DNA from 3 places in the Fusicatenibacter faecihominis genome. Region 2 is predicted to be linked to each of the others. Evidence: predicted binding sites of a transcription regulator. Region 2 holds the regulator's gene; each other region holds the start of a gene.
The links. Region 2 encodes Rex, which represses fermentation and respiration genes when NADH is low (regulators of the CRP and FNR family bind a similar motif). Its sites were predicted from a motif close to ATTGTTAANTANTTAACAAT; they were not measured.
Positions count from the first base shown of each region.

Region 1: a site for Rex is predicted at 1,424-1,443, ahead of serC (3-phosphoserine/phosphohydroxythreonine transaminase). Genes of this name have one in related genera too.
Region 3: a site for Rex is predicted at 1,964-1,983, ahead of gap (type I glyceraldehyde-3-phosphate dehydrogenase). Genes of this name have one in related genera too.

Region 1 covers NZ_JAJEPR010000028.1:31,929-35,207, forward strand. The annotation lists gene LKD71_RS13510 (ATP-binding protein) at 1-1,324, shown strand, start outside; gene serC (3-phosphoserine/phosphohydroxythreonine transaminase) at 1,490-2,572, shown strand; gene LKD71_RS13520 (phosphoglycerate dehydrogenase) at 2,572-3,279, shown strand, end outside.
Region 2 covers NZ_JAJEPR010000004.1:123,006-126,284, reverse strand. The annotation lists gene LKD71_RS03600 (NAD(P)H-hydrate dehydratase) at 1-1,103, opposite strand, end outside; gene LKD71_RS03595 (redox-sensing transcriptional repressor Rex) at 1,168-1,833, opposite strand; gene LKD71_RS03590 (aspartate kinase) at 1,955-3,274, opposite strand.
Region 3 covers NZ_JAJEPR010000009.1:5,592-8,870, forward strand. The annotation lists gene LKD71_RS07080 (phosphoglycerate kinase) at 1-769, opposite strand, end outside; gene gap (type I glyceraldehyde-3-phosphate dehydrogenase) at 877-1,896, opposite strand; gene LKD71_RS18130 (hypothetical protein) at 2,004-2,138, opposite strand; gene LKD71_RS07090 (histidinol-phosphatase HisJ family protein) at 2,121-2,930, shown strand; gene nifU (Fe-S cluster assembly scaffold protein NifU) at 2,974-3,279, opposite strand, start outside.

The sequences.
Region 1 (3,279 bases), on a different contig from region 2:
GACAGGGGAAGGCTATCGCTGGGTGCGTCTTCGTTTTACCCAGCTGGAGGAGCAGAACACAATCCCCAGCGTCATGTCCGTTTCATTCCAGGATATTCACGAGACGAAGAGCCGGAGCGAGCAGATGAACGAGGCTCTGAAGGAGGCCTACCATACGGCGGAGGGAGCCAACCGGGCCAAGAGCCTTTTCCTCTCCAGCATGTCCCACGATATCCGTACTCCCATGAACGGCATTGTCGGAATGACGGCCATCGCCATGAAAAATCTGGACAACCGGGAGCGGGTGGAGGACTGCTTAAGAAAGATCGACGACTCCTCCAGGCTTCTCTTAAGCCTCATCAACGATGTCCTTGATATGTCCAAAATCGAGAGTGGCCGGATGGAACTGAGCCGCCAGCGGATTTCCCTGAAAAAGCTGATGAACGAATCGGCGGAGGTCACAGCGACGGAAGCTCGGAAAAAGAAACAGGATTTCCGGGTGGAGATCGATCTCATCCACGAGTACGTCCAGGGCGATCCTGTGCGCCTTCGCCAGGTATTTATCAACCTTGTCTCCAACGCTGTGAAATATACGCCGGAGGGCGGCCGGATCCGCATGCGCCTGATGGAATTTCCGAATAAAACGGGCGAAGAGTGCCGCTACCGCTTCCAGGTGGAGGATAACGGCATCGGTATGTCGAAGGAGTTTCTTGAAAAGGTTTTCGAACCCTTTACGAGAGCTGATAACAGCATGACCCAGAAGAACCAGGGAACGGGACTCGGCCTTTCCATCACCCATTCCGTGGTGGAGATGATGGGCGGCGTCATCGAGGTGAAGAGCGAACCTGGAAAAGGAAGCATTTTTACCGTCATCTTACAGTTCTCGGCAGAAGAAGCACCAGAGAAAAAAGAAGAAAGCGGCCAGGAGAAAAAACGGCCGGCTGCAAGCTTTGAAGGCTTCCGAGCTCTTCTGGCGGAGGATAACGAGCTTAACCGGGAGATCGCCGAAACCTTCCTGGAGGACTTTGGTATAAAGGCAGAGTCCGTTGTCAACGGACAGGAGGCAGTGGAGCTTCTGAAAAAACGCGGCGATGGCTACTTCGATGTGGTCTTTATGGATATCCAGATGCCGGTGATGAACGGCTACCAGGCGACCCGGGCCATCCGGGAGCTTCATACCCCCTATACCGATCAGCTTCCCATCATTGCCATGACGGCCAATGCCTTTGCGGAGGATGTGCAGGAGGCTTTCCGGGCCGGCATGAACGAGCATGTCACCAAGCCGGTGGATGTGCGGAAACTGGCCCTGGTTCTTGATAAATATCTGAGTAGAACAGACCGATGAGCGACTCCTTTCCGGGGAAAACGGAAACCTGGAAAGGAGTTTTTTACATTAAAACTGTCTGTGCAATAAAGACAAGTGTAACCGGTAGGAAAATAAAGGGTTGACAATTCTTTCACAACGCGCTACACTTTAGTGAATTAAAGAGATAAGAGGAGGAAGCAAGTAGTGAAGAGAGTGTACAATTTTTCAGCTGGACCGGCTTGTCTGCCGGAAGAAGTATTAAAAGAAGCTGCGGAGGAAATGCTGGATTACAACGGTTCCGGAATGTCCGTGATGGAAATGAGTCACCGATCTTTGGCTTTCGACCAGATCATCAGGACCGCAGAACAGGATTTAAGGGATCTGATGCAGATTCCTGACAACTATAAAGTGCTTTTCTTGCAGGGCGGAGCGTCCCAGCAGTTCGCCATGATCCCCATGAACCTTATGAAGAACCGCGTGGCCGATTATATCGTCACCGGCCAGTGGGCGAAGAAGGCATGGCAGGAAGCACAGAAATACGGAAAGGCCAACAAGATCGCCTCTTCCGAGGATAAGACCTTTTCCTATATCCCGGACTGCAGCGATCTTCCTATCAGCCCGGATGCGGATTACGTCTACATCTGTGAAAACAATACGATTTACGGAACAAAATTCAAAGAACTCCCCAACACGAAAGGAAAGACTCTGGTGGCTGACGTGTCCTCCTGTTTCCTTTCCGAACCGGTGGATGTGACAAAATACGGCATTATCTACGGCGGCGTCCAGAAGAACATCGGCCCGGCCGGCATGGTCATCGCCATCATCCGTGAGGACCTTATCACTGAGGATGTCCTTCCGGGAACGCCCACGATGCTTACCTACAAGACCCACGCGGATGCGGGTTCTCTCTACAACACCCCCAACTGCTACTGCATTTACATGTGCGGCAAGGTCTTCAAATGGCTGAAAAAGAACGGCGGTCTCGCTGCCATGAAGGAAAAGAATGAGAAAAAAGCGGCGATTCTTTATAATTATCTCGACGAGAGCCGTCTCTTCCATGGCACCGTGGAAAAGAAAGACCGTTCCCTCATGAATGTGCCCTTTGTCACCGGCGATAAAGAGCTGGATGCCAAATTCGTCAAAGAGGCAGAGGCGGCAGGTCTTGTGAACCTGAAAGGCCACAGAACCGTGGGCGGCATGAGAGCCAGCATCTACAACGCCATGCCGCTGGAAGGCGTGGAGGCTCTCGTTGCCTTTATGAAAAAGTTTGAGGAGGAGAATGCGTGATGTTTAAATATACCTGCCTGAATGCGATTTCCGAGAAAGGCACGAGCCTTTTCGGAGCGGATTTTGAGAAAACAGAAGATATCAGGGAAGCCGACGCGGTCATGATCCGCAGCGCTTCCATGCATGAGATGGAACTTCCTCCGATGCTGGAGGCCGTGGCGAGAGCCGGAGCCGGCGTCAATAACATTCCCCTGGAAAAATGCGCGGAGCAGGGCATCGTGGTCTTCAACACCCCGGGAGCCAATGCCAACGGCGTGAAAGAGCTGGTTCTGGCCGGCCTGCTCCTGGCTTCGAGAGATATCATCGGCGGTGTCGCCTGGGTCCAGGGTGAAAAGGATAGCGAGGACCTTGGAAAACGGGCCGAGAAGGAGAAAAAGCATTTTGCCGGCTGCGAGCTCAAAGGAAAGAAGCTCGGCATCATCGGCCTGGGAGCCATCGGCGTTCTCGTGGCCAACGCGGCAGTCAATCTGGATATGGAGGTCTACGGCTATGATCCCTACATTTCCGTGGACGGCGCCTGGAAGCTCTCCAGAGACATCCATCATATCCAGGATGTGAACGATATCTACCGGGAATGCGATTATATCACGATCCATGTGCCGCTGCTCGACAGCACGAAAGAGATGATCAACGCCGATGCCCTGAATCAGATGAAGGACGGCGTGGTGATCCTGAATTTTGCCAGAGACCTTCTGGTGGATGAGAAA
Region 2 (3,279 bases):
TGGGGCGTCAGGATTTTCGGCGTATCGCCTTTTTTCAACCAGTCCGGATGCTTTGATAAAATATTCAGGGCATCCGCATCCAGCACCAGCGGGATTTTGGCCTGTGTTAGCACACAGGCGAGCTCTTTTTCCGCAGCTTCTCCGGTAGAAAGGCCGGGACCAATCCCTGCGGCATCCGCCCAAGAGAGCGCATTTACCAGCGTTTCTTCGGAGAGCATTTCCTCCGTGGTCAGAACCGCCTCCGGAAAAAGTGTCTGCAGAATCTCCCGGTTGCAGCCTTCCGTCACGACCCGGACCAGGCCAGTTCCCGTGATGGCTGCCGCTTTTCCGGAAAGATAGGCGGCTCCCGCCATATTCCGGCTGCCCGCCATGAGACAGGCTTTTCCGAAGGTTCCTTTGTTTCCGAAGGCTTTCCTTGTGGGAAGCAGAGAAAAAATCCCACGGTCCGGAGCCTGTACCCTGGGAAACTGCCCCTTGAAGCCTTCTTTTGTGATGCCGATATCCAGAAGAAACGTCCGCCCGGCATACTCTGTCCCCGGATAAAGCACATGGCCCAGCTTCCGGAAAGCCAGAGCTCCGGTCACAGCCGCCCGGACGGCTGTTCCCTGGACGCTACCGTCATCGGAGGAAATCCCCGAAGGGATATCCACAGCAAAAACCTTCGCCGGATGGCGGTTGATGCTCTCGATGACCTCCCGGTAGCTTCCTTTCACTTCCCGGGAGAGGCCGGAGCCGAAAACGGCATCCACAATAGTAGTATATTCACCGGCGGGAAGATTTCGCACAAATTTCATGCCATAATTTTCGCAGATTTTCTTCTGGAGGGCTGCCTCCTTTGAGAGGTGGTCCGGATTTCCGACAAACCAGAGCTCCGCCTCAATGCCTTTCAGATAAAGAATCCTTGCCATCGCAAAGCCGTCGCCGCCGTTGTTCCCGCTTCCGGAAACCACAAGCACCCGGGAAAGGTCAAAACCTTCCCGCTCCATAAGCTCCACAGAGGCTAAGGCCGCCCGCTCCATCAGGACCAAGGAGGGAACTCCATACTCCTCGATCACACAGTGATCCGCCCGGCGCATTTCCTCTGCCGATACCAGATATTCCATGAAAAACCCCCTTTTTAGACACGAAAAGGACGCGCTAAAACAGGGTCTTACCGCGTCGTTTTCTTTACTTTTCTTTTGTCCTGCTCTTTTTCTGGGTCTTGTCTTTATAATTGCTCATGTTGTAGGAAAGCTGCATGAGACTGTCAGAAAGATGAACACTCTCCACGATCACATCCTCCGGAAGCTTCAGATCCGTATGAGCAAAATTCCAGATCGCCTTCACGCCGTTGGCTGTCACCAGCTCCGCCATGGCTTTCGCCTGGTTTCTGGGCAGCGTCAGAGCTGCGATCTGCACATCATTTTCTTTCAGATACCGAGGAAGCTCACTCACCATACGGATCGGAATATCCCGCACCATGGTCCCGTCAAGTTCCGGGTCCACATCAAAAATTCCAATCACCTTAAATCCCCAGCGGGCAAATTTAGAATAATTTGCCAGCGCCTGTCCCAAGTTACCTGCACCGAGAATGATCATATTGTAGGTACGGTCCAATCCCAGAATCTTTCCAATTTCCGTATGCAGATGCTGTACGTTGTAGCCGTAGCCCTGCTGGCCGAAGCCGCCGAAATTGTTCAGATCCTGCCGGATCTGTGATGCTGTCACCTGCATCTTGTCACTCAGCTCGTTGGATGAAATCCTCTCGACTCCGCTTTCCAGAAGATCTCCCAGGTAACGATAGTATCGCGGCAGACGTTTGATCACTGCCCGCGAAATCGTTTTTCGTTCCACTTTATACCATCCTTCCTAGTTCCTCAAAGACCCAAAAGGTCTTTTTCCATATTATATCCAATCCCTTTAAGATTGTCAAATAAATATCAAATCTTTCGAATGGTACAAAGTACACTGATTTTTAAAGGCGCGTCATGACAAAGATGTTATAGATGGCCTGGATCGCCGGCTCAAAGTCTTCGTTTTTCACACCGATAATGATGTTGAGCTCACTGGAACCCTGATCGATCATCTTGACATTAACGTTCGCGTGGGACAGGGCAGAGAAAATACGTCCGGCCGTGCCGCGGTTGGAACGCATGCCTCTTCCCACCACAGCGATGAGGGCCAGATCCGACTCCAGCTCGATAGAATCCGGGCTGACTGCCCGATGAATACCGGCCAGAACTTTCTGTTCCTTCTCTTCAAACTCGCTCTGATGGACAAAGACCGTCATGGTGTCGATGCCGGAGGGCATATGCTCGAAGGAGATGCCGTTTTTCTCGAAAACTTCCAGCACTTTCCGGCCAAAGCCCACCTCGGAGTTCATCATATCCTTCTCGATGTTGAGGGCAGCAAACCCCTTCTTTCCAGCGATGCCGGTAATCGTGTATTTCGGCTTCCGGCAGGTGCTCTCCACGATGAGGGTACCCTTGTCTTCCGGCGCGTTGGTGTTGCGGATATTGATGGGGATGCCTTCCTTTCGTACAGGAAAGATGGCCTCCTCATGGAGTACAGTGGCTCCCATGTAGGACAGTTCCCGGAGTTCACGGTAGGTGATGGTCTCGATGACCTCGGGATTTACCACGATCCTGGGATCGGTAACAAGGAAACCGGAAACGTCGGTCCAGTTCTCATAGATATCTGCATGGATGGCAGCAGCAACCAGAGAACCGGTGATATCGGAACCGCCTCTGGAAAAGGTGATGACATGACCGTCCGGCAGAGCGCCGTAGAAACCCGGAATCACGGCATTTTTCATATCTTTGAGCCGTTCGCCCAGAACTTCTGTGGTCTTGTCCATATCAAAGCTTCCGTCTTCACAGAAAACGATCACTTCTGCAGCATCCACAAATTCATATCCCAGATAATTCGCCATGACGATACCGTTCAGATATTCGCCTCTGGATGCGGCATAATCTTTTCCTGCCTTGCCTGCAAAGTTCTCACGGATCAGGGAAAATTCCTTTTCCAGAGAAAGTTTCAGTTCCAGGCCGTCAATGATCTCCTGATAGCGCTGCTCGATCTGACGGAGCTCCCTGCCGAAATCCTTCCCTTCTGCTGCCAGGGCATAGCAGGCGTAAAGCATATCTGTCACCTTCGTGTCCTTGTCAAAGCGTTTGCCCGGCGCGGAAGGTACCACAAAACGTCTGCCTGCATCGGAACGAATGATCGCTCCTACTTTTTTGAACTGTTCGGCGCTGGCAAGAGAACTACCGCCGAATTTTACAACTTTTTTCATCTTCT
Region 3 (3,279 bases), on a different contig from region 2:
CTTTTTTCAGCATGTTCAGAGCATACTCCATGTAATCATCCTCGCAGAGGGAAGTACCGATGTGGCCGCCCAGAGCTTTGGAGAAGGTATAGGACATACCACCGCCGATGATCAGAGTATCTACTTTGTCCAGAAGACGCTCGATAACAGAGATCTTGCTGGAAACCTTAGCGCCGCCCAGGATGGCAACGAAGGGTCTCTCCGGATTCTCTACGGCATTGCCGAGGAAATCGATCTCTTTCTGCATCAGATAACCTACAACGCAGGTATCTACGAACTTGGTAACGCCAACGTTGGAGCAGTGTGCTCTGTGAGCGGTACCGAATGCATCGTTTACAAATACATCACAAAGGGAAGCCAGCTCTTTGGAGAAGTTGTCCTCGTTCTTGGTCTCCTCTGCGCGATAACGGGTGTTCTCCAGAAGGATGACATCACCGTCTTTCATCTCAGCTACAGCAGCTTTTGCGTTCGGTCCTACAACTTCCGGATCAGCAGCGAATTTTACTTCCTGACCAAGAAGCTCGGTGAGACGTGCAGCTACCGGAGCCAGAGACAGCTCGGGTTTCGGCTCTCCCTTGGGTTTTCCAAGATGGGAGCAAAGGATTACTTTTCCGCCGTCAGCGATCAATTTTTTGATGGTCGGCAGAGCAGCTACCAGACGGTTCTCGTCTGTGATCTTTCCATCCTGAAGGGGAACGTTAAAGTCGCAGCGAACCAGGACACGTTTTCCTTTCACATTGATATCATCAACAGATTTTTTGTTAAGCATGGGAATACCCTCCTTAAAATAGATAAATAACGCGATTTCTTTGTTTTCTCGCGAAAAAGGGCCCGGTCCAAATCGACCGGACCCTTTATGAGCCTTACCTTACAGAATTATTTCTCCAGCAGTTTACCGAAGTATTTGATTGTTCTGCACATCTGGCTGGTGTAGGAGTTCTCATTGTCATACCAAGAAACTACCTGAACCTCAGTAGTACCATTCTCCAGCGGAAGAACCATGGTCTGAGTTGCATCGAACAGAGAACCGAATCTCATACCAACGATATCGCTGGATACGATCTCATCCTCGTTGTAACCGAAGGACTCGTTGGAAGCAGCCTTCATAGCAGCGTTGATCTGCTCTTTGGTTACATTTCCTTCAACAACAGCAGTCAGGATGGTGGTAGAACCGGTCGGGGTCGGTACACGCTGAGCAGAACCGATCAGTTTGCCGTTCAGTTCCGGGATAACCAGTCCGATTGCTTTTGCAGCGCCGGTGCTGTTCGGAACGATGTTGATAGCAGCTGCACGGGATCTTCTCAGATCGCCTTTTCTCTGCGGGCCATCCAGAGTCATCTGGTCACCGGTGTATGCATGAATGGTGCACATGATACCGGATTTGATAGCTGCCAGGTCGTTCAGAGCTTTTGCCATCGGAGCCAGGCAGTTGGTGGTGCAGGATGCTGCGGAGATGATGTTGTCATCTTTGGTCAGGGTCTCATGGTTTACATTGTAAACGATGGTCGGAAGGTCGTTACCAGCCGGAGCGGAAATAACAACTTTCTTAGCGCCTGCATCGATATGAGCCTGTGCTTTTGCTTTGGAGGTGTAGAATCCGGTACACTCCAGAACTACATCAACACCAATCTCTCCCCACGGAAGCTCTGCTGCGTTTGCTTTTGCATAAATTTTAATCTCTTTTCCATCAACAGTGATAGAGTCCTCACCAGCACTTACAGTGTCAGCCAGTGCGTATTTACCCTGAGTGGAATCGTATTTCAGTAAGTGAGCAAGCATTTTCGGGGAAGTAAGGTCGTTGATTGCTACAACCTCGAAGCCTTCAGCACCAAACATCTGTCTGAATGCAAGACGTCCAATACGTCCGAATCCATTAATCGCTACTTTTACTGCCATGATAATATTCCTCCTAAAAGTAATTTGATAGTTTCATGTAAATGCGTCTTCAATTCTCTTTCAGCAGATTGTTAAAGATACATCAACTTGCCCTTATTTTACCTAATTCATACGGAAAATTCAAGTCCCATTTCAAATTTTATTCTCTTTTTAGACTTTGGCTTTACTTTTGCTCTTTTTTTATATATCATGAAATTACCAAAAACTAAGAAAGAAGGCTTATTATGGCGGTTGATTTTCATATTCACTCCTCCTTTTCCGGGGATTCTGATGCCCCCATGGAGCAGATGATCCAGGAAGGGCTCAAGAAGGGGCTTCGGACCATGTGCTTCACGGAACACATGGATATGGACTATCCGGAGGAACCGGGAGTTTTTGAAGTGGATACCAGAAGTTATCACGAGAAATTCCTTCAGATGAAGGAAAAATACCAGGATCAGATCGAGCTTCTTTTCGGCATCGAGCTGGGCTTACAGCCTCACCTGGCTGGACGGCACCGGAAATATCTCTCGGAATGGCCCTTTGATTTCGTCATCGGCTCCTCCCATGTAGTCCACGGGAAGGACCCCTACTTTCCTGCTTTTTATGAGGGAAAAACGGAGTCGCAAGCCTATCTCGAATATTTCGAGAGCATCCTCGAAAATCTGGCTGTCTTTGACGAGATGGACGTCTACGGCCACATCGACTATGTGGTGCGCTACGGCCCCAATAAAAATCAACACTATACTTATGAGGCCTATCGAGAGGTTCTGGATGAGATTTTAAAGACCCTGATCCGGAAAGATGTGGGGCTGGAGCTCAACACCGCCGGTTATAAATACGGCCTTGGTCATCCCAATCCCACGGAAGCAATCTTAAAAAGATACATGGAACTCGGCGGCGAAATCCTCACCATCGGCTGTGACGGCCATGCTCCGGAGCAGCTGGCCTGGGATTTTGAGAAAATTCCGGCTCTCTTAAAGGAATGTGGTTTCCGCTATTATACGGTATTTGAGGAGCGGATGCCCGTTTTTTATCCGGTGGAAACCTTTTAAAAAGAAAAAGCCCTGCAGACAGCTGCCTGCGGGGCTTACTTTTTTAATATTCCTCTTCTTCGGCTTCTTCACCCTCGTGAATGTCTGACTTGGGTTTCTTCAAGCCTTCGATTTTGATACCGTGTTTCTCTGCATAGTCCCAGAGAGCCGCATGGATGGCTTCCTCTGCGAGAAGGGAGCAGTGAACCTTTACAGGAGGAAGTCCGTCCAGAGCCTCCATAACTGCTTTATTTGTTACCTGGAGAGCCTCCTGGATGCTCTTGCCCATTACCATCTCGGTTGCCATGCTGCTGGTAGCTACTGCTGCGCCGCAGCCAAAAGTCTTGAATTTGCAGTCTTTGATGATGCC